Regions from separate parts of the Pantoea nemavictus genome, predicted to be linked through region 2. Evidence: riboswitches for the same ligand, from Rfam matches in the RefSeq annotation. Region 2 holds a riboswitch; each other region holds the start of a gene.

Region 1 (5,287 bases), on a different contig from region 2:
GCCGTTAAAAGCGGTGTTCCGTAACTCGGGTCTGATGAAGTTGGTGGCGCTGAACTTCTTCTACCAAACCGGGGATTACGGTTACACGCTGTGGCTGCCGAGTATCCTGAAAAATCTTACCGGCAGCAATATGGCGGGCGTTGGCTTGCTGGCGGCGATTCCGTTTGTCGCCACAGTTCTGGGCATTTACGCCATTTCCTGGTTGAGCGATCGCACCGGCAAGCGGCGTTTGTGGGTGATGGTATCACTGTTCTGTTTCGCCGCTGCGTTGCTGGCTTCGGTGGTGCTGCATGACAACGTCGTCGCCGCCTACATCGCGCTGGTGGTGTGCGGCTTCTTCCTGAAAGCGGCGACCAGCCCATTCTGGTCGATTCCCGGACGTATCGCCGCGCCGGAAGTGGCAGGTAGCGCACGCGGTGTCATTAATGGTTTAGGCAACCTGGGCGGATTCTGTGGGCCGTATCTGGTGGGCATCATGACGCTGCTGTACAGCCAAAACGTGGCGATTTGCTGGCTGGCGGGATCGTTAGTGATCGCGGGCATCTTTACGCTATTACTGCCAAAAGCGTGCGATATCAATCCTTCCGAGCCGCGCCGACATTTGAAGGAAAATCATTTGATGAGTGTGAAACATTAAGTCGAGGCAAGTCAGGAAGGGGGACGGATAATTGCCGTATATGCAGCTGGCACTATTCTGAAATTTAACCTTGGGTAGGCGGAATAATTAAAAAGGGAGCAGCTAATTCGTTGCTCCCTTTTATACGTTTCAATCAATCGAAAGATTATGAATAGCCAGCACAGCACGCGCGGCTTCTTTGCCTTTCTTGATGAAATGCTCGGTATAGAAGTTTTCGATGACCTCAACCGGCTGGAAATTATGCGGGGTTAATGACACGGAAAACACCGGCACGTTGGTCGTCAGCTGTACGTTCATCAGGCCATCCACCACGGCTGCCGCGACGAAATCATGGCGATAGATACCGCCGTCCACCACCAGCGCCGCGCAGACAATCGCATCGTATTTGCCGGTTTCTGCCAGACGCTTAGCCAACAGCGGCATTTCAAATGCGCCAGGCACTTCCAGCACTTTTAATTGCGCTTCAACGGATTGATCGGCTAATTCTTTTTCGAAACCCACCAGAGCGTTATGGACAATTTCTTTGTGCCATCCGGCTTTAATAAATGCAATTTTAATATTGTTCATGATTATTCCGACATCACCTGTAATTTGTTCGCGCTATTAAATTAAGAGAGAAATCCATACTCTCAGCAATAATGTGTTTGTATACCATATGTTACGTTTATGATCCACCGACGCGAAACCCGTCATACTTCGAGCTGCAGGTGCGTTGGCTGCGCGTGTCCACCCCAGTCACATACTTCAGTATGCTCCTGGGGATGAACCCACTTGCCGCCTTCCTGCAACTCGAATTATTTTGGGTTTAAGTATGGAGAAAACAATTTAACCACACCCTTAATGTAGTTATTCCGCGCTTGACGGCGACCATCGCCTGCAATACAAATAGACGCGTCGGGGGAGTCTCGCCACAGAGACTGAGAGGCTAATAGCGCACTGCGCGGCTTAGCGACCCTTTGAACCTGACCCAGTTGATACTGGCGTAGGAAGACTGACAGCTTGTTAGTTTGGCTGTCTGGCGCTAAGGCAAGCTCGATGGTTGGCGCCCTTTCCCTTCTCCTGTATCTGCGGGTCTCAGTCAACACTGAGAGGCCGATGTGAACTTCCCCTTTTTAAACATCCTGGAACAGGCGCTGTGAGCCGCTGGAGCGTGCTCGGCTGCGGCGTGGCCGGCTTGTGCGTGGCAACGTTGCTGGCGGAACGCGGTGAAGACGTTGAGGTGATCGGCGATGCATCGCGGCGTCCGGCTTCCTGGTTTGCGGGTGGCATGCTGGCGCCCTGGTGCGAATCCGAAAGCGCACCGCGCGAGGTGATCTCCCTTGGACAGCACTCTGCCGCGTGGTGGCAACAGCGCGTCAGCAGCGTCGAGCATCAGGGTACGCTGGTGGTGGCGCCGCCACGCGATAGCCAGGAACTCAACCGTTTCGCCCGCATGACCGAGCAACATCAATGGGTCGATCCCTGCCACATCGAACCGGCGCTGGAAGGGCGCTTTGCGCGCGGTCTGTTCTTCGCTCAGGAAGCGCATCTCGATCCGCGCCTGGCGCTGCAGGAGATGCGTGAAAAGCTGATCGCCCACGGCGTAGTCTTCAGCTCGCATGCGCCAAGCGGTCAGATTATTGATTGTCGAGGTATCCATGCGGCGCCCGAACTGCCGCGCCTGCGCGCAGTGCGCGGTGAGATGCTGATTTTGCACAGCGATGAGGTGCAGTTTTCCCGTCCGATCCGCCTGTTGCATCCGCGTTTTCCCTGCTATCTGGTGCCGCGTCGCGGCGGCCATTTCATGCTCGGCGCCACCATGGTTGAGAGCGACGATGCCAGCCCAATCAGTGCCCGCGCCATGATGGAGTTACTCAGCGCCGCTTACGCTATTCATCCGGCATTAGCGGAAGCGCGCGTCATCGAGAGCGGCAGCGGGCTGCGTCCGGCCTATCCGGCCAATCTGCCGGAAATTCACTTTCAAAATGACACCTTTTATCTCAACGGCATGTATCGCCACGGTTTTCTGCTGGCACCGATGCTGGCAGAGCAGCTGATGCAGCGCCTATCTGGAGAGCAATCCTATGAACATTCAGCTTAATGGCCGCGCCATCAGCACCCAGGCCACCAGCCTGAGCGAATTGTTGATCGAGCAGCAAATTGATGTGGCCTGCGTGGCCACCGCCTTTAACGGCGCCTTCGTGCCGAAAAGCCAGTACGACACGCAGCTGCTGGATGAAGGTTGCCAGCTGGAAGTGCTGTCACCGATGCAGGGAGGCTAAGCGATGTTTTACGATCATGATCCCCAATCACGCTTCCTACTCGGCACCGCGGGCTATCCTTCGCCGGCGATTTTACAGCAGGCGATTGCCGCGTCTGGCAGCGAAATCATCACCGTTAGCCTGCGACGTGAAGGCGCTGCCGGTGCAGCATTTCGCGATCTGCTGACCGGACTCAACATCCGCGTGTTACCGAACACCGCCGGCTGTCACACGGTGAAAGAGGCGGTCACCACCGCACATATGGCACGGGAACTGTTCAATACCGCGTGGATCAAGCTGGAAGTGATCGGCCACGCCGACACGCTGCAGCCCGATCCGTTCGCGCTGGTGGAAGCGGCGCGCATTCTCTGTGCAGACGGCTTCCAGGTATTTCCCTACACCACTGAAGATCTGATCGTTGGCGAAAAGTTGCTGGCGGCAGGCTGTGAACTGTTGATGCCGTGGGGCGCGCCGATCGGTTCCGGCCAGGGATTGCGCAATATCGACGGCCTGCGCGCGATGCGCGCCTGGTTTAGCGATGTTCCGCTGATCATTGATGCCGGGATTGGTGCGCCGTCGCAGGCGGCGCAGGCGATGGAGATGGGTTTCGATGGCATTTTGCTGAATACCGCGGTCGCCAAAGCGGGCGATCCCATCGTGATGGCCAACGCTTTCCGTCAGGCGATTGAAGCCGGGCGAGCGGCATGTAGCGCCGGATTGATGGAGAAGCGCGATATGGCGAGTGCGTCCACGCCCATCTTTGGCCTGGCAAATCTCAACTGATGGGCGGCGATATGGAACGCTATCAACGCCAGATGATGCTGCCGGAAGTGGGTGAAGACGGGCAGCGCAAACTGCGCAACGCGCGCGTAGTGGTGGTGGGTGCCGGCGGGTTAAGCGCGACGCTGCTGCCGCAGCTGGTGGGCGCGGGCGTCGGCCATATTCGGCTCTATGACGACGACGAAGTGGCGCTGCATAACCTGCATCGGCAAACGCTGTTTACTCTGCAGGATATCGGCCAGCCCAAGGTGCTCAGCGCACAGCAGGCATTACAGCAGCGTAATCCCGAGGTGCAGATCGACGCGCTGCAGCAATCACTGAGCGCCAGCAATGTGCAGCAGGCGTTGGCGCAGTGCGATCTGGTGATCGACGCGGCGGATAATTTTGCCGTCACCTATCAGCTCTCCGATGCGTGCATGCTAACGGGCATCCCGCTGATCAGCGCCTCGGTTCTACGCAGACAAGGTTACGTGGGCGGTTTTTGTGGCGGAGCGCCGAGCTATCGCGCGGTATTTCCCCGCTTGCCCTCCTCGGCGGCGAACTGCAACACCGCAGGCGTGATGGGTCCGGCGGTCGCTGCATTGGGCGCGATGCAGGCGCAGATGGCGCTCAGCGTGCTGCTTGAGCTGCAGCCATCGCCGCTTGGCTGTCTGGTGAACTGCGATTTTGTTAACTGGCACTTCCGCCCGTTCCGCTTTGATCAGGCCGAAGAACCGCAACAGGCGGTGCCGTTTATCGATCGGCAACTGCTGGCGGCGGATGACTGCATTGTCGAACTGCGTAGCCATGAAGAAGCGCCAGTCAGCGTCGCAGAGAGCGTTGAACGCCTTCTGCCGCAGGCGATCGCCACATGGCAGCCACCGACGCAGCAACGCATTGTACTGGTGTGCGCCAGCGGCATTCGTGCCGCGCAGGCCGCCGCAGTGTTGGCGCAGCGTGGCTTTAACCAGCTGGCGATTCTGGCGGCAAATCGCCCATGAGCCACGACATTTTTTTCAACGACGTGAGCTTTAGCTGGGGCGATAAACCGCTGTGCCAGCAGCTGAATCTGCAGCTGCGCGGCGGCAAAACCACGGTGATGCTGGGACGCAGCGGCATCGGCAAAAGCACGCTGCTGCGCTTGATCGCGGGATTACTTCAGCCGCAACAGGGCGCGGTGCAGGGATTGAGCGGCAATGTGGCGTGGATGGGGCAGCAGGATCTGCTCTATCCGTGGCTGACGGTGCTGGAAAACGTGATGCTATCGGCACGACTGGGCGGTGAAAAAGCAGATCGTCCGCGCGCGCTGGCGCTGCTGGAGCAGGTAAAGCTCAGCGAGGTGGCACACGCACCGCCGCATCAACTCTCTGGCGGTATGCGGCAACGCGTGGCGCTGGCGCGCACGCTCTATGCGCAGCGTGAGGTGGTGCTGATGGATGAGCCGTTCGCCACGCTTGATGTGATGACCAAACTTAGTCTGCAGACGCTGACCGCACGCTTACTGCAAGGCAAAACCGTGTTGCTGGTGACCCACGATCCCCTTGAAGCCTGCCGCATGGCCGATGACATTTTACTGCTCGATGGCCAACCGCTGGACATCGAAAACTGGCCGGTGCCTGACGGTGTAACACCGCGACCGTTCGATGATCCC
Region 2 (5,287 bases):
GAGGTTCCACATTGGCGGAACCGCTGGCAGAGCGCCATTCATGACTGAATGCCTCCCGCTCTTCCATTGCCGGGCAGTATGCCTCTAATATGAGGCAGGAAAAACTGAGCGATTCTGAGAAGGAGTTCCCCTTTTATGTCCTCTTCACGTCTGCAGCAGCAATTCATCCGCTTATGGCAAAGCTGTCAGGGGCTGGACCATGAAACCACCCTGAACGAGCTGGCCGATCTGCTGCACTGCTCGCGCCGTCACATGCGTAATTTACTCAACGCCATGCAGAACGAAGGCTGGCTGATTTGGCAGGCGGAAGCCGGACGCGGCAAGCGTTCGATGCTGAGTTTTTGCTATACCGGGCTGGCGCTGCAACAGCAGCGTGCCGAGGATCTGCTGGAACAAGATCGCATCGAACAATTGGTCCAGCTGGTTGGCGACAAAAATCAGGTCCGACAGATGATCGCGGCACATTTAGGCCGCAGCTTCCGTCAGGGCAAGCATATTCTGCGCGTGCTCTATTACCGTCCGCTGCCCAATCTGTTGCCCGGTTCGCCGCTGCGTCGCTCAGAAACCCATCTGGCACGCCAAATTTTCAACGGCCTGATGCGTATAAATGAGGAAAAGGGGGAAATCGAACCCGATATCGCGCACCATTGGCAGCAAACTTCGCCGCTGCATTGGCGCTTTTTCCTGCGCCCGGCGATTCGCTTTCATCATGGCCGCGAACTGGAAATGGAGGATGTGATGGCTTCGCTGGAGCGCGTGCGCAGTCAACCGCTGTTTTCCCATATCGAAAAGCTGCATTCACCAGCCCCCTGGACGCTGGATATTCACCTAAGCCAGCCGGACGATTGGCTACCGTGGCTGCTGGCCAGCGTCAGTGCGATGATCCTGCCACGCGAATGGCAGACGCTACGCCACTTTGCCCGTCAGCCGATTGGTACCGGCCCCTACAGCGTGGTGCGTAATCAGCAAACGCAGCTGAAAATTGCCGCCTTTGATGATTACTTCGGCTATCGCGCCTTGATCGACGATGTATCGATTTGGGTGCTGCCGGAGATCAGCGACGAGCTGGTGTATGCCGGCGTAAAACTGCAGGGCGAAAACGCTGATGAGAAATCGGAAGAGAGCCGCCTGGAAGAGGGCTGTTATTTCCTCCTGTTTGATCAGCGCTCACACCTGGGACAAGATGCGCATTTCCGCCGCTGGGTGAGCTATTTATTCAATCCTATCGCCCTGCTTAATCATGCTGGCGTCGGCTATCAGCGTTACTGGTTCCCGGCCTATGGCCTGCTGCCGCGCTGGCATCATCGTCGCGATCTTACGGCTGCCGAGAAACCAGCAGGCTTAACCCAATTCACGCTCAGCTGGTACAACAACCACGTTGAGCATGAAGGTATCGCCAACGCCCTGCGTCCGTTACTGGCGCAGCAAGGTGTTGAGTTGATTACGCGCGAAGTCAGTTACGAAGAGTGGTTCGAGGGTGAAGGCGAGAGTGATATCTGGCTCGGTAGCGTCAATTTTACCCTGCCGCTGGAGTACGCGCTGTTTGCTCAGCTGTTCGAACTGCCTTTGATGCATCATTGCATCCCGATTGACTGGCAAGCCGACGCGGCGCGCTGGCGGCAGAAAGCTTTACCGCTGGCGGAGTGGAGTAAGCAGCTGATCGACAGCGACTATCTGCACCCGCTTTTCCATCATTGGCTGCTGCTGGAGGGGCAACGCAGCATGCGCGGCGTGCGGCTGAATACGCTCGGCTGGTTTGACTTCAAATCCGCCTGGTTTGCGCCTCCGGAGCTGTGAACATCGCGCCGGCGCAGTTTTGTAAGGTGCGCATTCATGCGCACCGGGAAGCGTGGCACCAGACTTCCAGCCGGTGATCCTTTCGCGCTGTCATATAAATGTCTAGAATGAGCCGTTCTCAACGGGGTGCCTTATTTTGTGGCTGAGAAAGACCCGTCGAACCTGATCCGGCTAATACCGGCGTAGGGATTTGAGATGCCCACTCCTCAGATCCTTTGCGACTCAACCTTATCTTCTCCTCAAGGAGCGCAAAGTGTTAAACAAAGTTCTGCCTGTGTTGTTGCTGGTTGCGGCACCGGTTTTCGCTGCCAAACCGGTTCTGACGGTTTACACCTACGACTCATTCTCTGCCGATTGGGGTCCAGGTCCGGCGGTCAAAAAAGCCTTTGAAGCGCAGTGCGGCTGTGAACTGAAATACGTCGCGCTGGAAGATGGCGTGTCGCTGCTGAATCGTGTGCGTATGGAAGGCAAAAACAGCAAAGCCGATGTGGTGCTGGGCCTCGATAACAATCTGGTGCAGGCAGCGGAGAAAACCGGCCTGTTTGCCAAAAGCAGCGTCGATACCAAAGCGTTAACACTGCCGGATGGCTGGCACAACGACACCTTTATCCCGTTCGATTACGGCTACTTCGCCTTCGTCTACGATAAGAACAAGTTGAAGAATCCGCCTAAAAGCCTGAAGGAGCTGGTTGAGAGCCCGGAAAAATGGCGCGTGATTTATGAAGATCCGCGCACCAGCACGCCGGGTCTTGGCCTGCTGCTGTGGATGCAGAAAGTCTATGGCGACAACGCGCCCGATGCGTGGCAGAAGCTGGCGAAAAAAACCGTTACCGTCACCAAAGGCTGGAGTGAAGCCTACGGCCTGTTCCTCAAAGGCGAAGGCGATTTGGTGTTGAGTTACACCACCTCTCCGGCTTACCACATCATCGAAGAGAAGAAAGAGAACTACGCCGCGGCCGAATTTAGCGAAGGCCACTATTTACAGGTAGAAGTTGCCGCGCAGCTGGCCAGCAGCAAACAGCCACAGCTGGCGCAACAGTTCATGCAGTTTATGGTGTCGCCGGCTTTCCAGCAGACCATTCCCACCGGCAACTGGATGTATCCGGTGATTAAAAGCGAGTTGCCTGCCGGTTATCAATCGCTGCAGGTCCCCGCCAAAGCGCTGCAATTCACGCCAGCGGAAGTGGCCGACCATCGCGCTGCATGGATCAGCGCATGGCAACGCGCCGTTAGCCGTTAATGCCTGGCTGGTTGATTCCCGGCAGCGCGACCGCGCTGCTGCTGTGCGCGGTCGCACTGCTGGCCTTTGGCGCTTTAGTGATGGTCGCGCCGGCCACTGACTGGCGCGCACTGCTCAGCGACAGCTACCTGCACCACGTGCTGGCCTTCTCCTTCGAGCAAGCACTGCTATCGGCGCTGCTGTCGGTGCTGCCAGCCATCCTGCTGGCACGCGCGCTCTATCGCCGCCGTTTCCCCGGTCGTAATCTGCTGCTGCGTCTGTGTGCTATGACGCTGGTGCTGCCGGTGCTGGTGGCGGTATTTGGCCTGCTGAGCGTTTACGGCCGCAGCGGCTGGCTGGCACAACTGTGTACGACACTGGGATTCGACTACCACTTTTCCCCGTATGGTTTGCAGGGCATTCTGCTGGCGCACGTGTTCTTTAATCTGCCGCTGGCAACGCGCATGCTGCTGCAGGCGCTTGAGAGCATCCCAGGCGAGCAGCGACAATTAGCCGCGCAGCTCGGCCTGCGCGGCTGGAATCTGTTTCGACTGCTGGAGTGGCCGTGGCTGCGCCGCCAGATTCTGCCTACAGCGGCACTGATCTTTATGCTGTGCTTCGCCAGCTTCGCCACCGTGCTGGCGCTGGGCGGCGGACCGCAGGCCACCACGCTAGAACTGGCGATCTATCAGGCGCTGAATTTTGATTATGATCCTGGCCGTGCGGCACTGCTGGCCCTGCTACAGCTTGGCTGTTGTTTATTATTGGTACTGCTGAGTCAGCGCTTTAGCAAAGCAATTCCCACTGGCAGCCAGAGCATTCGCGGCTGGCGCGACCCGCGCGACTCATGGCATGCGCGTTTTACCGATACCGTGTTAATTGGCATGGCGCTGCTGCTACTGTTGCCACCGCTGGCGGCGGTGGTGGTCGATGGCCTACGTGGTGGCGTGGCCGGTGCGTTGCAACAATCAGCATTGTGGCAAGCCACCTTTACCTCGCTGCGTATCGCGGTCGGCGCCGGCGTACTCTGTGTGGTGCTGACCATGATGCTGCTTTGGAGCAGCCGCGAACTGCGCCAGCGTCAGAAAATGATCGCCGCGCAGGCCATGGAACTCAGCGGCATGCTGATTCTGGCGATGCCGGGCATTGTGCTGGCGAGTGGATTTTTCCTGCTGTTCAACGCCACCGTTGGCCTGCCGCAGCGCGCCGATGGCTTAGTGATTTTCACTAATGCGCTGATCGCCATTCCCTATGCGATGAAAGTACTGGAGAATCCCATGCGCGATATCAGCACCCGTTATGGCCAGCTCTGTTCCTCACTCGGCATCTCAGGTTTTAACCGCTTACGACTGATTGAGCTGCGCGCGCTGAAACGTCCAATTGCGCAGGCGCTGGCGTTTGCCTGCGTATTGTCGATCGGTGACTTCGGCGTGGTGGCGCTGTTTGGCAGCGCCGATTTCCGCACGCTGCCCTTCTATCTCTTCCAGCAGATTGGCGCCTATCGCGGCGCGGACGGTGCCGTCACTGCGCTGCTGCTACTGTTACTCTGCTTGCTCCTCTTTACGCTGATGGAAAAATTACCGGGCCGCCATGCTGACACTGAATAACCTCACTTACCTTTATCAGCATCTGCCGATGCGCTTCAGTTTTGCGGCGCAGGCGGGTGAACGCCTGGCGATCCTTGGTCCAAGCGGCGCGGGCAAAAGCACCTTGCTGAGTCTGATTGGCGGCTTTTTAGCGGTAAACCAGGGATCGCTGGTGATGAATGGCGTGGATCATACCCATAGCGTGCCGTCCGCGCGGCCGGTGTCGATGTTGTTCCAGGAGAACAACCTGTTTCCGCACCTGACGGTGCAGCAGAACATGGCGCTGGGTTTGCATCCTGGCCTGAAACTGACGCGCGCGCAGCAACAACAAGTCACTGACATTGCGGAACAAACCGGCTTGCAGGAGCTGCTGGCGCGCTTGCCGGGACAGCTTTCCGGTGGCCAGCGTCAGCGCGTGGCACTGGCGCGTTGCCTGCTGCGCAATCAGCCTATTTTGCTGCTGGATGAGCCGTTTTCGGCGCTTGATCCGGCGCTGCGCGGTGAGATGCTGCAGCTGGTGCGTTCGGTATGTGAAACGCGCAATATCACGCTGCTCATGGTTTCGCACAGCCTGGAAGATGCTCAGCAGATTGCGCCGCGCAGTTTAGTGATCGTCGATGGGCGCATCTATTGGGACGGCAGCACGGAGAGTTTGATTCGGGGTGAAAGCACGGCAGCCGCCATC
Region 3 (5,287 bases), 500 kb from region 2:
GCGAACCGAAATGCGCCGCCACGCCGAGCCGACGTGGATGGGAAATACCATGACCATCAACAAACAGCAGATCGGGCCGCTGCGAGAGCTGCTGCCATGCTTCCAGCAGCGCCGGCATTTCGCGAAAGGATAAGAAGCCCGGAATATACGGCATGGTGGTAGCAATGCGTGCAATGCGATGTTCCACCAGCGTTAAAGAAGGATACTCAAGGATCACCAGGGCGGCGCGCGTAATCTCGCCACCCTGCTCAAAACCAACGTCAGCGCCACCAATAAAGCGTGGCGGCAGCACGTCAAAATCATCCTGCCGCACCACATCAGCAGCGCGTTGTATCTGTTCCTGGCGTAGTGCGGCTAAATCCACGATTAACCCTGATGATAAGGACGTGACAGACGATGTACCGCTTCCACAAACGCACCAGCATGTTCTGGCGGCACGTCAGGATGGATACCGTGACCCAGGTTAAACACATGGCCTTCACCCGTGCCAAACCCTTCAAGGATCCCTGCCACTTCCTGCTCGATACGCGCTGGCGATGCATACAGCATGGAGGGATCCATGTTGCCCTGCAGTGCCACTTTATCGCCCACGCGACGACGCGCATCAGCAATATCGGTTGTCCAGTCCAGTCCCAGCGCATCACAGCCGGTTGCGGCGATCGCTTCCAGCCACTGGCCGCCACCTTTGGTGAACAGCGTAATCGGTACGCGGCGACCTTCGTTCTCGTGCAGCACGCTATCAACGATTTTGTGCATGTAGTACAGCGAGAATTCACGATAATCGCGTCCGGTCAGCACGCCGCCCCAGGTATCGAAGACCATGACTGACTGCGCGCCCGCTTTAATCTGCGCATTGAGGTAGAGAATGACGCTGTCCGCCAGCTTATCCAGCAGCAGGTGGAGAGTTTGCGGCTCGGCGTACATCATCTTTTTAATTTTCGTGAAGGCTTTACTGCTGCCGCCTTCCACCATGTAGGTCGCCAGCGTCCACGGACTGCCTGAGAAGCCAATCAGCGGCACTTCGCCCTTAAGGTTGTGACGAATAGTCCGCACCGCGTTCATCACATAGCCGAGCTCTTGCTCGGGATCCGGTACCGGCAGCTTGTCGACATCCGCGCGGCAGGTGATCGGATTGGAGAAACGCGGGCCTTCACCGGTTTCAAAGTAGAGCCCAAGTCCCATTGCATCCGGAATGGTGAGGATATCGCTGAAGAGGATCGCCGCGTCCAGCGCATAGCGACGCAGCGGCTGCAGCGTAACTTCACATGCCAGCTCGGCATTTTTACACAGCGACATAAAATCACCGGCTTCAGCGCGCGTGGCTTTGTACTCCGGCAAATAACGCCCGGCTTGTCGCATCATCCATACCGGCGTGACATCTACCGGTTGACGTAACAGGGCGCGCAGATAACGATCGTTCTTCAGTTCACTCATAATGGGCTCTCTCATGCTAAGGCCGGCAGTGTAGCATTTTCACGTCGCGCTGGCGCGACACAGGGCAACGGTATCTTCAATCAGGCGACGCGCAACGGTGCCGGGCGGCGGCAGAAGCGGTAAATCGTCATAGCGATACCAACCGGCATCCAGCAACTCTTTGCCATCGTGTTGCAGATCACCGCCGTCATATTCCGCCATATACGCCATCATCAGTGAATGTGGGAACGGCCAGGGTTGCGAAGTAACGTAGCGCACGTTTTTCACCCGCACGTTGCTCTCCTCCATCACTTCGCGCGCCACCGCTTGTTCTAAGGTTTCACCCACTTCGACAAAGCCCGCCAGCACGGTGTAAATGTTGTTACGATGACGCGCATGATTGGCGAGCAGGATCTCATCACCACGGCGGATGGCCACGATGATGCACGGTGCAATTTGCGGGTAATACCGCTCGCGGCAGTGATTGCACAGACAAGCAAATTCGCGCTTGCTGATGTGCATTTCATGGCCGCAATAGCCGCACCAGCGATGCGACCGATAGAACTCCGCCAGTTGCACGCCGCGCCCGGCGATTTGGAACAGGCCGACATCTTCATCAATCAGTTGGCGCACTGAGCCCATGCTATCCGGCCGCGCTTCCCGCACCAGCCAGACATTTTCGCCCTGCCATTCGCCAATCAAAATCGCGTGGCTGCCACTAAGTCCAAACTCGGTGGATAAGCCATGCGGCAGCTCGCCTTGCGGCAACCAAAGTTTTTGCTCATGGCTGACAATCCACCATCCAGCGTCTAAGCTTGAGATCTCACGTTGCATCTTAATCGTTGTCCTTAGCGTCAAACCACACGCTGAAACTCTAATATTAAGTGTGTAATAAACAACTATAACCTACCTGGAGCCCCATATGCTTAACCAGTTAGATGACCTGACAGAGCGTGTAGGCGGCGGAAATGAATTGGTTGATTCATGGTTGCATGCCCGCCGACAGTTGCTCGTCACGTACTATGAGCTTATTGGCATGAAGCCACAAAAAGATGCGTTAACCACGCTGGATGAACAGGCACTCGATGCCTTTTGCCACAATCTGGTGGACTACCTTTCAACCGGTCATTTCAGCGTGTATGAACACATTATTAGTGAGATGCAGGGTGATAACCCGCTGATGGTTGCCGCGCAGATCTATCCGGCATTAGAGGCGAATACAGACCACATGATGCAGCTCTACGACAGCCACCTGCAGCAGGCTATCAACGACGATAATTGCGTGGATTTTCAAACGGCGCTCTCTGAAGTCGGCGAAGTGCTGGAATCACGTTTCACGCTGGAAGATAAGCTGGTACAACTTGCCTGGGATAATCAGCTGGCGCATCTACCGGTTGCCAATGACAGCATCATCGCCCGCCCGGCTTGAATGCCCGCTGTTGTAAAAAACTTGTTATTCGAAAAAAGCCCTCTTATGCTAAATGGGCTTTTTTATTGTCCTCTTTAACGACAATCAAGAGCCAAATTTTGCGATATAAGCGTAGCGTGCGCAGCGAGTTCACGCTCGGACAGCGCGCAGGGACCGGAGCGTACACGTAGTACGTGACGGTCACGAGCACTGCCCAGGCGTGAAATAGCAAGCAAAGTAGCTTATATCGTAAAACACCAACTTGTCGGAGTGCCCAGTGGGGCTGAGACCGTTAATTCGGGATCCGCGGAACCTGATCAGGTTAGTACCTGCGAAGGGAACAAGAGTAGACATCATCAGCACGATGCACGTTGGCGCCCAGCATCGTTTCTGTTACTCCTTCCGAACTCTGGACAAGCAACTTCCAACATTCACAGGAAACTTGCTATGTCTGCTGTTAAAACTTCTCGTCGTGAACAACGTGCTCAGGCACAGGAATTTATCGATTCCCTGCAGGGAACCGCTTTCCCTCATTCAAAACGCATCTGGATCATCGGCAGCCGCGCGGATATTCGCGTACCGATGCGCGAGATACAGCTGAGCCCGACGCACATCGGCGGCAGCAAAGATCATCCGCAGTTTGAGCAGAATGAAGCGGTGCCGGTATATGACACTGCCGGCGCTTATGGTGATCCAGAAGCCACTATTGATGTCCATCAAGGGCTCGCCAGGCTACGCGCAGAGTGGATCGCCGAACGTGGTGACAGTGAAACTATCCACCAGCTGAGTTCCCGTTACACCCAACAGCGTCTGGCGGATGAAGGCTTGGATCATTTGCGTTTTGAGCATCTGCCGCAACCGCGTCGTGCCAAAGCGGGACGCTGCGTTACCCAACTGCACTATGCACGCCAAGGCATCATCACACCGGAGATGGAGTTCATCGCACTGCGTGAAAACATGGGCCGCGAGCGTATTCGCAGTGAAGTACTGCTACAACAGCATCCCGGACACAGCTTTGGTGCCAATCTGCCGGAAAATATCACCGCTGAATTTGTCCGCCAGGAAGTGGCCAGCGGTCGCGCCATTATTCCTTCCAACATCAACCACCCCGAATCCGAACCGATGATTATTGGCCGCAACTTCCTGGTGAAGGTGAATGCCAATATCGGCAATTCGGCGGTAAGTTCATCGATTGAAGAAGAAGTGGAGAAACTGGTGTGGTCAACGCGATGGGGCGCAGACACTGTGATGGATCTCTCAACCGGCCGCTACATCCATGAAACGCGTGAATGGATTCTGCGTAACAGCCCGGTGCCGATTGGTACGGTGCCAATTTATCAGGCGCTGGAAAAGGTGAATGGAATTGCGGAAGACCTCAACTGGGACATTTTCCGCGATACGCTGTTAGAACAAGCGGAGCAAGGCGTCGATTACTTCACCATCCACGCTGGTGTGCTGCTGCGCTATGTGCCAATGACGGCTAAACGTCTCACCGGCATTGTGTCTCGCGGCGGATCGATTATGGCGAAATGGTGTTTGTCACATCACACTGAAAGCTTTCTCTATCTGCACTTCCGCGAGATTTGTGAAATCTGCGCCGCCTACGATGTGGCCCTGTCGCTCGGCGATGGCCTGCGTCCCGGCTCAATTCAGGATGCCAATGATGCAGCCCAGTTTGCCGAGCTGCATACGCTGGGTGAACTGACCAAAATCGCCTGGGAATACGATGTGCAGGTGATGATTGAAGGCCCCGGGCACGTACCGATGCAGATGATTCGCCGCAACATGACCGAACAGCTGGAACACTGCCACGAAGCGCCATTTTACACGCTCGGCCCGCTCACCACCGACATCGCACCGGGTTACGACCACTTCACTTCCGGCATCGGTGCCGCGATGATTGGCTGGTTTGGCTGCGCCATGCTGTGTTACGTGACGCCGAAAGAGCACCTCGGCTTACCGAACAAAGAGGATGTGAAGCAGGGACTGATCACCTACAAGATCGCTGCGCACGCGGCGGATCTGGCGAAAGGCCACCCGGGCGCGCAGATCCGCGACAATGCGATGTCGAAAGCGCGCTTTGAATTCCGTTGGGAAGATCAGTTCAATCTGGCGCTCGATCCGCACACTGCGCGCGCCTATCACGATGAAACCTTGCCGCAGGAATCGGGAAAAGTGGCACACTTTTGTTCAATGTGCGGCCCAAAATTCTGCTCAATGAAAATCACCCAGGAAGTACGCGAGTTTGCTGCACGCCAACAGGCTGAAGCTCAGCCAATTGAAATGGGCATGGCGCAAATGGCGGATACTTTCCGCAATCGTGGCGGCGAGATCTATCACGCTGCCGATACCCTTAAAGAGGAAAATGTATGACCGACGCCTTTCCTGCCACGGCCCCGAAACTGGGGCTGTATCCGGTTGTTGATAGCGTGGAATGGATCGCGCGCCTGCTAGAAGCCGGGGTGC
Region 4 (5,287 bases), 2.3 Mb from region 2:
AACTTCACCGCGTTGTAACCGCCGTTGTTCTCAGCCATCTTCTGCTTCACGATATCCGCACCAATCGTTGCCGCCAGATGATTGGCCTGGCCAGTTAAATCGGCACTGGCATGATAATCAACGCCCTCTTTTTTGAAGGCATCGTTACGCAGATAAGCCCACAGCACCGTCACCATACCCAGCTCGTGCGCGCGCTCAAACGCCGCAGAGATCTCTTCAATCTGACGACGCGATTGCTCAGAGCCAAAGTAGATGGTCGCGCCAACTGCTACTGCGCCCAGATTGAAGGCCTGTTCAACGCTGGCATACAGTGTCTGATCATATTGGGTGGGATAGCTCAGGGTTTCGTTATGGTTCAACTTCACCATAAAGGGAATGCGGTGCGCGTAACGCCGTGACACCGAGGCCAATACGCCGTAAGTCGATGCCACGCAGTTGCAGCCAGCTTCAATCGCCAACTCTACGATGTTTTTTGGATCGAAATACGCGGGATTAGCAGCAAAGGATGCGCCCGCCGAGTGCTCAACGCCCTGATCGACCGGTAAAATCGACAAATAGCCGGTGCCGGCTAAACGTCCGGTGTTGTATAGCGTTTGCATGTTGCGTAATACGGTGGGAGAACGATTGTTGTCGATCATTACGCGATCAACATAATCCGCGCCTGGTAAATAGAGGCTATCCGCTGGAATGGTCATGCAGCGATGTTGAAGAAGGCTGTCCGCCTCTTTGCCCAATAACTGTACGATGTCCGTCATGTTCGCACCTGATAAATGGCTGGATTGGAACCGGCAAATGCCGATTCGCCCCCAACAGCCTGGACCGCAATACACCAGGCTGGCAAATTGCTGACTCCATTTTTCAGACGGATGCGCAGTGCAAAAGCGGCAATCTGGCGTTACGCCCTACCACCATTGATGAAAATGGTGCACCGGCCCAATGCCTTTACCCACTTCCAGCGAATCGGCGTGCAGCAGCGCCTGCTGCAGCCAGGCTTTAGCTTCGGCCACCGTTGTCGCCCAATCATCATGACGCGGACGTAGCGCCGCTAGCGCCGCTGACAGCGAGCAACCGGTGCCGTGTGTGTGCCGTGTATTCACGCGTGGCGCACTAAAGCGCTGCCGGCCATCGCGGGTGATCAGCCAATCCGGACTCTCGGCATCGCTGAGATGTCCGCCCTTCATCAGCACCGCTTCGCAGCCAAGATCGAGCAACGCATCACCCTGCTGTAACATGGTTTTTTCATCCTGCGCCATGGCACGTCCTAACAGCGCTGCGGCTTCCGGTAGGTTCGGGGTGATCAGCGACACCTGCGGCAGCAGCAGTTCGCGTACGCTAGCCACCGCATCCGGCGACAGCAACGCATCGCCGCTCTTCGCAATCATCACCGTATCCAGCACCACAAACGGCAGGCTGGCGCGTTTCAGCCTTGCGGCTACCACTTCTACAATCGCCGTTTCTGACAGCATGCCGATCTTAGCCGCGTCGATGCGCACGTCATCCAACACCGAATCAAGTTGGGCGCCGACGAAATCGGGTTCGATGCGATACACCGACTGCACACCGCAGGTGTTCTGCGCCACCAGCGCAGTAATAACGCTGGTGCCATAGGCGCCCAGTGCGGAGAAGGCTTTGAGGTCGGCCTGAATGCCTGCGCCACCGCTTGGATCGGTGCCGGCAATGGTCAAAGCATTGATGCGTTTCATACTGCCACCTCCAGCGTCCAGAGCGCATCAAGGAAAGCAGCGACAAAACTGCCCGGTCCTTCGACATTGCGCGCCGTCATTTCACCGGCCAGCGACATCACACGACAGGCGGCAGCGACATGCTGCAGGCGATCGCCAGGCAAGCAGCTAAAGGCCGCCACCACCGCCGACAGCGCGCAACCGGTACCGACCACCCGCGTCATCAGCGGGCTGCCGCCGGGGATCGCCAGCGTTTGTCTGCCATCGGTGACGTAATCGACTTCGCCGGTTACCGCAACCACAGTGTCATAATTCTGCGCCAGCTGTTGGGCAGCATTCAGCGCGGCATCAGCCTGATGCAGGCTATCTACGCCGCGCCCGCCCGTTGCCTGATTAGCCAGGGCGAGAATTTCTGAAGCGTTACCTCGAATCGCCGCCGGATGCAGACCAAGTAGCTGCTGACAAAATTCGGTGCGCAGCGATAAGGCGCCTACCGCAACCGGATCCAGCGTCCATGGCGTGCCCGCTTTTTGCGCTGCCTGCACCGCCGCTAACATCGCATCACGACGATCGCGCGTTAACGTACCGACGTTAATCAATAACGCATCGGCAAAGCCAGCGAATTGCGCCGCTTCTTGCGTATCAATCACCATCGCGGGTGAGGCATGCAGCGCCAGCAGCACGTTGGCAGTAAAGGTTTGCACCACGTCGTTGGTCATGCAGTGCACCAGCGGCGCTTGTTGACGTAGCAATTGTAAAGATTGCGCGAGTTGCGCGGGGGAAAGAGGATCAGGCTGTTTCATAAAGCTCCCAACCGGCGATCAAGAAGGCGAATGCGGTCAGGCATCTGACTTCCCTACGCTGGCATTATCCAGATCAGGTCAGCGGGTGTATCTCAGCCCTGTATTAAAGGGGCACCCCGAGTCAAAACAACGCTTCGAGCATAGGGAAGTCAGTAGGTGAAAGCAAGCAAACGCCTTTATTCCTGAATCCCGCTCGCAAAGGGACAAACTGCACCTTCGTGTAACGTATTGATTGAAGCCCTTAAAACGGGCTCTTTTTGCGCGCCACGTCATACTTTGTAATAAATTACATTGATAATTCGCGTCGCGAAAAATAGCATCCTCGCAACTCGTTTCATGATGAAACAGTACGGAAATATTTATTATTAATGGAAGCATCAAGGAGGATTTGCTATGCGCAGGATTTTACGCGCGCCGCTCACTGCGGCAGTGATTACGGCTCTGTTTGCCGGTGTTTTTGTTCCCACTTCCCCCACTCAAGCCAGCGGTTTCATTGACGATTCATCTCTCACTGGAAACATCTTCTACTGGCAACGCCAGCGCGATCGTAAAGAGATGGACGCGCAAAAAGGTAATTACGGTCAATATGATGCCAACCTGCATCACGCTTCTGCCAACGCCAATCTCGATTTCTCATCCGGTTATGCGGGTGATGTGATTGGACTCGATCTGGCGGCTTTTGGTGCGCTGGAACTGAGTCATGGTGGGCCCGCTGCACCGAACGAAATTGGCTTTAGCAACGCCCGCACGCGCTGGGATGAGGACTGGAGCGGAGATAAGAGTGGCTTAAGTCTTTATAAGGCCGCGCTCAAAGCGAAATGGCAGGAAAACTGGCTACGCGCAGGTTATCTGCAACCCAGCGGACAGACCTTACTGGCACCACACTGGAGCTTTCTGCCCGGAACCTATCGCGGCGTTGAAGCCGGCACCACCTTTGATTTTAGCGATGCGGGCGCCCTTTCCCTCGCATGGATGTGGACCGACGAGTACAAAGCGCCGTGGTATCGCGACATGTATAACTTCCGCAAAGCCGATGGCGTGACGGAAATCCCCTGGCTGCAATCCTTCGGTGCCAAATATGATTTTAAAAACCATCTGGTACTGGAAGGCGCTTACGGTCAGGCGGCAGATTACATGGATCAGTATTTTGCCAAAGCGTCTTATCAGCTGCCGCTCGCCAATGGGCCGCTGCGCACCAGCTATCAGTTTTATGGCGCGAAGGACCGCGACAACAGCGGCGCGGGGGCTGTAAACGATGTTTATGATGGCCTCGCCTGGCTGCAGGCGCTGACTTTCGGCTACACGCTAGGCGCATTTGATTTCCGCCTCGAAGGCACCTGGGTAAAAGCCGAGGGCAACCAGGGATTCTTCCTGCAACGTATGACGCCTTCTTATGCCAGCTCCAATGGTCGCCTCGATGTATGGTGGGATTCCCGCTCCGACTGGAACGCCAACGGCGAGAAAGCGCTGTTTGCTGGCGTAATGGTAGATCTGGGGCACTGGCAATTGCCGGGCTGGCAGGTCGGCACTTCTTACGCATACGGTTGGGATGCAAAACCGTCCACCAATCCGGTTTACGATCAAAGTCAGCGCCTGAAAGAGTCAGCGTGGAATCTCGATCTGGTTTACACCATCCAGCAAGGGCGCGCCAAAGACACCCAATTCAAACTGCACTACACCCGCTACGACAATCACAGCGATCTCCCCAGCTATAGCGGTGGTTACGGCAACATCTTCCAGGATGAGAAAGACATCAAATTTATGGTTATTGCGCCATTTACCCTGTTTTGACCCCTACCTGGCAGGAGCCAGAGACATTCATTCGAGGAGAAGGATATCAATATGAAAAAACTAAAAATGAGTTTGCTGGCGTTGGCCGTGACCAGCGTTGCGGCCTGCAGCTCGTCCCCACACAGTAATCAACAGATTGTTGACCAGATCAGCCAGTTCGGCGTGCAATATCAGGTAACTGATAATCAGGCGGCCGATCACGGCATCAATTGCGCGAAGCTCGGTGCCGATTGGGCATCCTGTAATACCGCGACCATCACCCTTACGAATAACGGCCCGGCGCTCACCAGTAAAAACTGGGCGATTTACATGAGCAACGTGCACGAAACGCTGCGGGTTGATAACGATCAATTCAAAATGACGCACATTGTTGGTGATCTGACCCGACTGGAGCCGACGGAGAAATTCAAGGGCATTGCGGCCGGTGAGTCAATTGAGATCCCAATCGTCAATGAGTATTGGCAGCTGTTTATCACTGACGTCATGCCGCGTTGGTACGTCACCGCAGCTGATGCTACACCGAAAATTATCTCCAGCACCGACACTGAGAATCTGAACGATTTCGTCAAACCGTTTGGCAACCAGTGGAAGCGCATCGCCGACGACAAAAACGTGCTCATGCTGCCGCAGAGCCGCTTCGCGAAGAATGCTGATGTACAGCAACTTCCCGCGAGCGCACTGCGCGGACAAATCACGCCAACACCGCGTACGGTAAAAGTTCATGCGGCCGATGTTGATCTAAGTCGTGGCGTTGCACTGCATTTAGAGGCTTTGTCGGGCAACCAAGCCGATGCGGTTAGACAGCGCTTTGATTTAATGAATATCAAACAGCACTCGAGCGGCTATGCCGTCCATACGCGCGTGGCAACCAACCATTTTAATGATGCAGATGCCGTTTCCGGCGCCTATGAATTACGCATCACTCCGCGCGGCACGGATATCGTGGGTTATGACCAGGCGGGCGTGTATTACGGTTTAATGTCTTTACTGTCACTGGTTCCTGCCGAAGGT

What was found. Region 2 has a riboswitch for thiamine pyrophosphate ahead of thiB (thiamine ABC transporter substrate binding subunit). Riboswitches for the same ligand answer to the same signal wherever they lie in the genome.
Region 1: it holds a riboswitch for thiamine pyrophosphate, as region 2 does, so the genes downstream of both, WH298_RS23195 (FAD-dependent oxidoreductase) here and thiB (thiamine ABC transporter substrate binding subunit) in region 2, are expected to answer to the same signal.
Region 3: it holds a riboswitch for thiamine pyrophosphate, as region 2 does, so the genes downstream of both, thiC (phosphomethylpyrimidine synthase ThiC) here and thiB (thiamine ABC transporter substrate binding subunit) in region 2, are expected to answer to the same signal.
Region 4: it holds a riboswitch for thiamine pyrophosphate, as region 2 does, so the genes downstream of both, thiM (hydroxyethylthiazole kinase) here and thiB (thiamine ABC transporter substrate binding subunit) in region 2, are expected to answer to the same signal.

What each region holds. Positions count from the first base shown of each region.
Region 1 is NZ_JBBGZW010000002.1:775,504-780,790, forward strand. Features, by position in the region: gene WH298_RS23185 (MFS transporter) at 1-637, shown strand, start outside; gene WH298_RS23190 (6,7-dimethyl-8-ribityllumazine synthase) at 767-1,204, opposite strand; TPP riboswitch at 1,524-1,643, shown strand; gene WH298_RS23195 (FAD-dependent oxidoreductase) at 1,773-2,717, shown strand; gene thiS (sulfur carrier protein ThiS) at 2,701-2,898, shown strand; gene WH298_RS23205 (thiazole synthase) at 2,902-3,660, shown strand; gene WH298_RS23210 (HesA/MoeB/ThiF family protein) at 3,672-4,637, shown strand; gene WH298_RS23215 (ABC transporter ATP-binding protein) at 4,634-5,287, shown strand, end outside.
Region 2 is NZ_JBBGZW010000001.1:2,865,395-2,870,681, reverse strand. Features, by position in the region: gene WH298_RS13070 (hypothetical protein) at 1-48, shown strand, start outside; gene sgrR (HTH-type transcriptional regulator SgrR) at 136-1,797, shown strand; TPP riboswitch at 1,910-2,004, shown strand; gene thiB (thiamine ABC transporter substrate binding subunit) at 2,051-3,037, shown strand; gene thiP (thiamine/thiamine pyrophosphate ABC transporter permease ThiP) at 3,037-4,623, shown strand; gene thiQ (thiamine ABC transporter ATP-binding protein ThiQ) at 4,607-5,287, shown strand, end outside.
Region 3 is NZ_JBBGZW010000001.1:2,364,074-2,369,360, reverse strand. Features, by position in the region: gene nfi (deoxyribonuclease V) at 1-364, opposite strand, end outside; gene hemE (uroporphyrinogen decarboxylase) at 367-1,434, opposite strand; gene nudC (NAD(+) diphosphatase) at 1,474-2,247, opposite strand; gene WH298_RS10815 (Rsd/AlgQ family anti-sigma factor) at 2,336-2,842, shown strand; TPP riboswitch at 3,078-3,178, shown strand; gene thiC (phosphomethylpyrimidine synthase ThiC) at 3,269-5,194, shown strand; gene thiE (thiamine phosphate synthase) at 5,191-5,287, shown strand, end outside.
Region 4 is NZ_JBBGZW010000001.1:575,269-580,555, forward strand. Features, by position in the region: gene fbaB (class I fructose-bisphosphate aldolase) at 1-755, opposite strand, end outside; gene thiD (bifunctional hydroxymethylpyrimidine kinase/phosphomethylpyrimidine kinase) at 903-1,703, opposite strand; gene thiM (hydroxyethylthiazole kinase) at 1,700-2,485, opposite strand; TPP riboswitch at 2,519-2,614, opposite strand; gene chiP (chitoporin ChiP) at 2,879-4,276, shown strand; gene WH298_RS02695 (beta-N-acetylhexosaminidase) at 4,328-5,287, shown strand, end outside.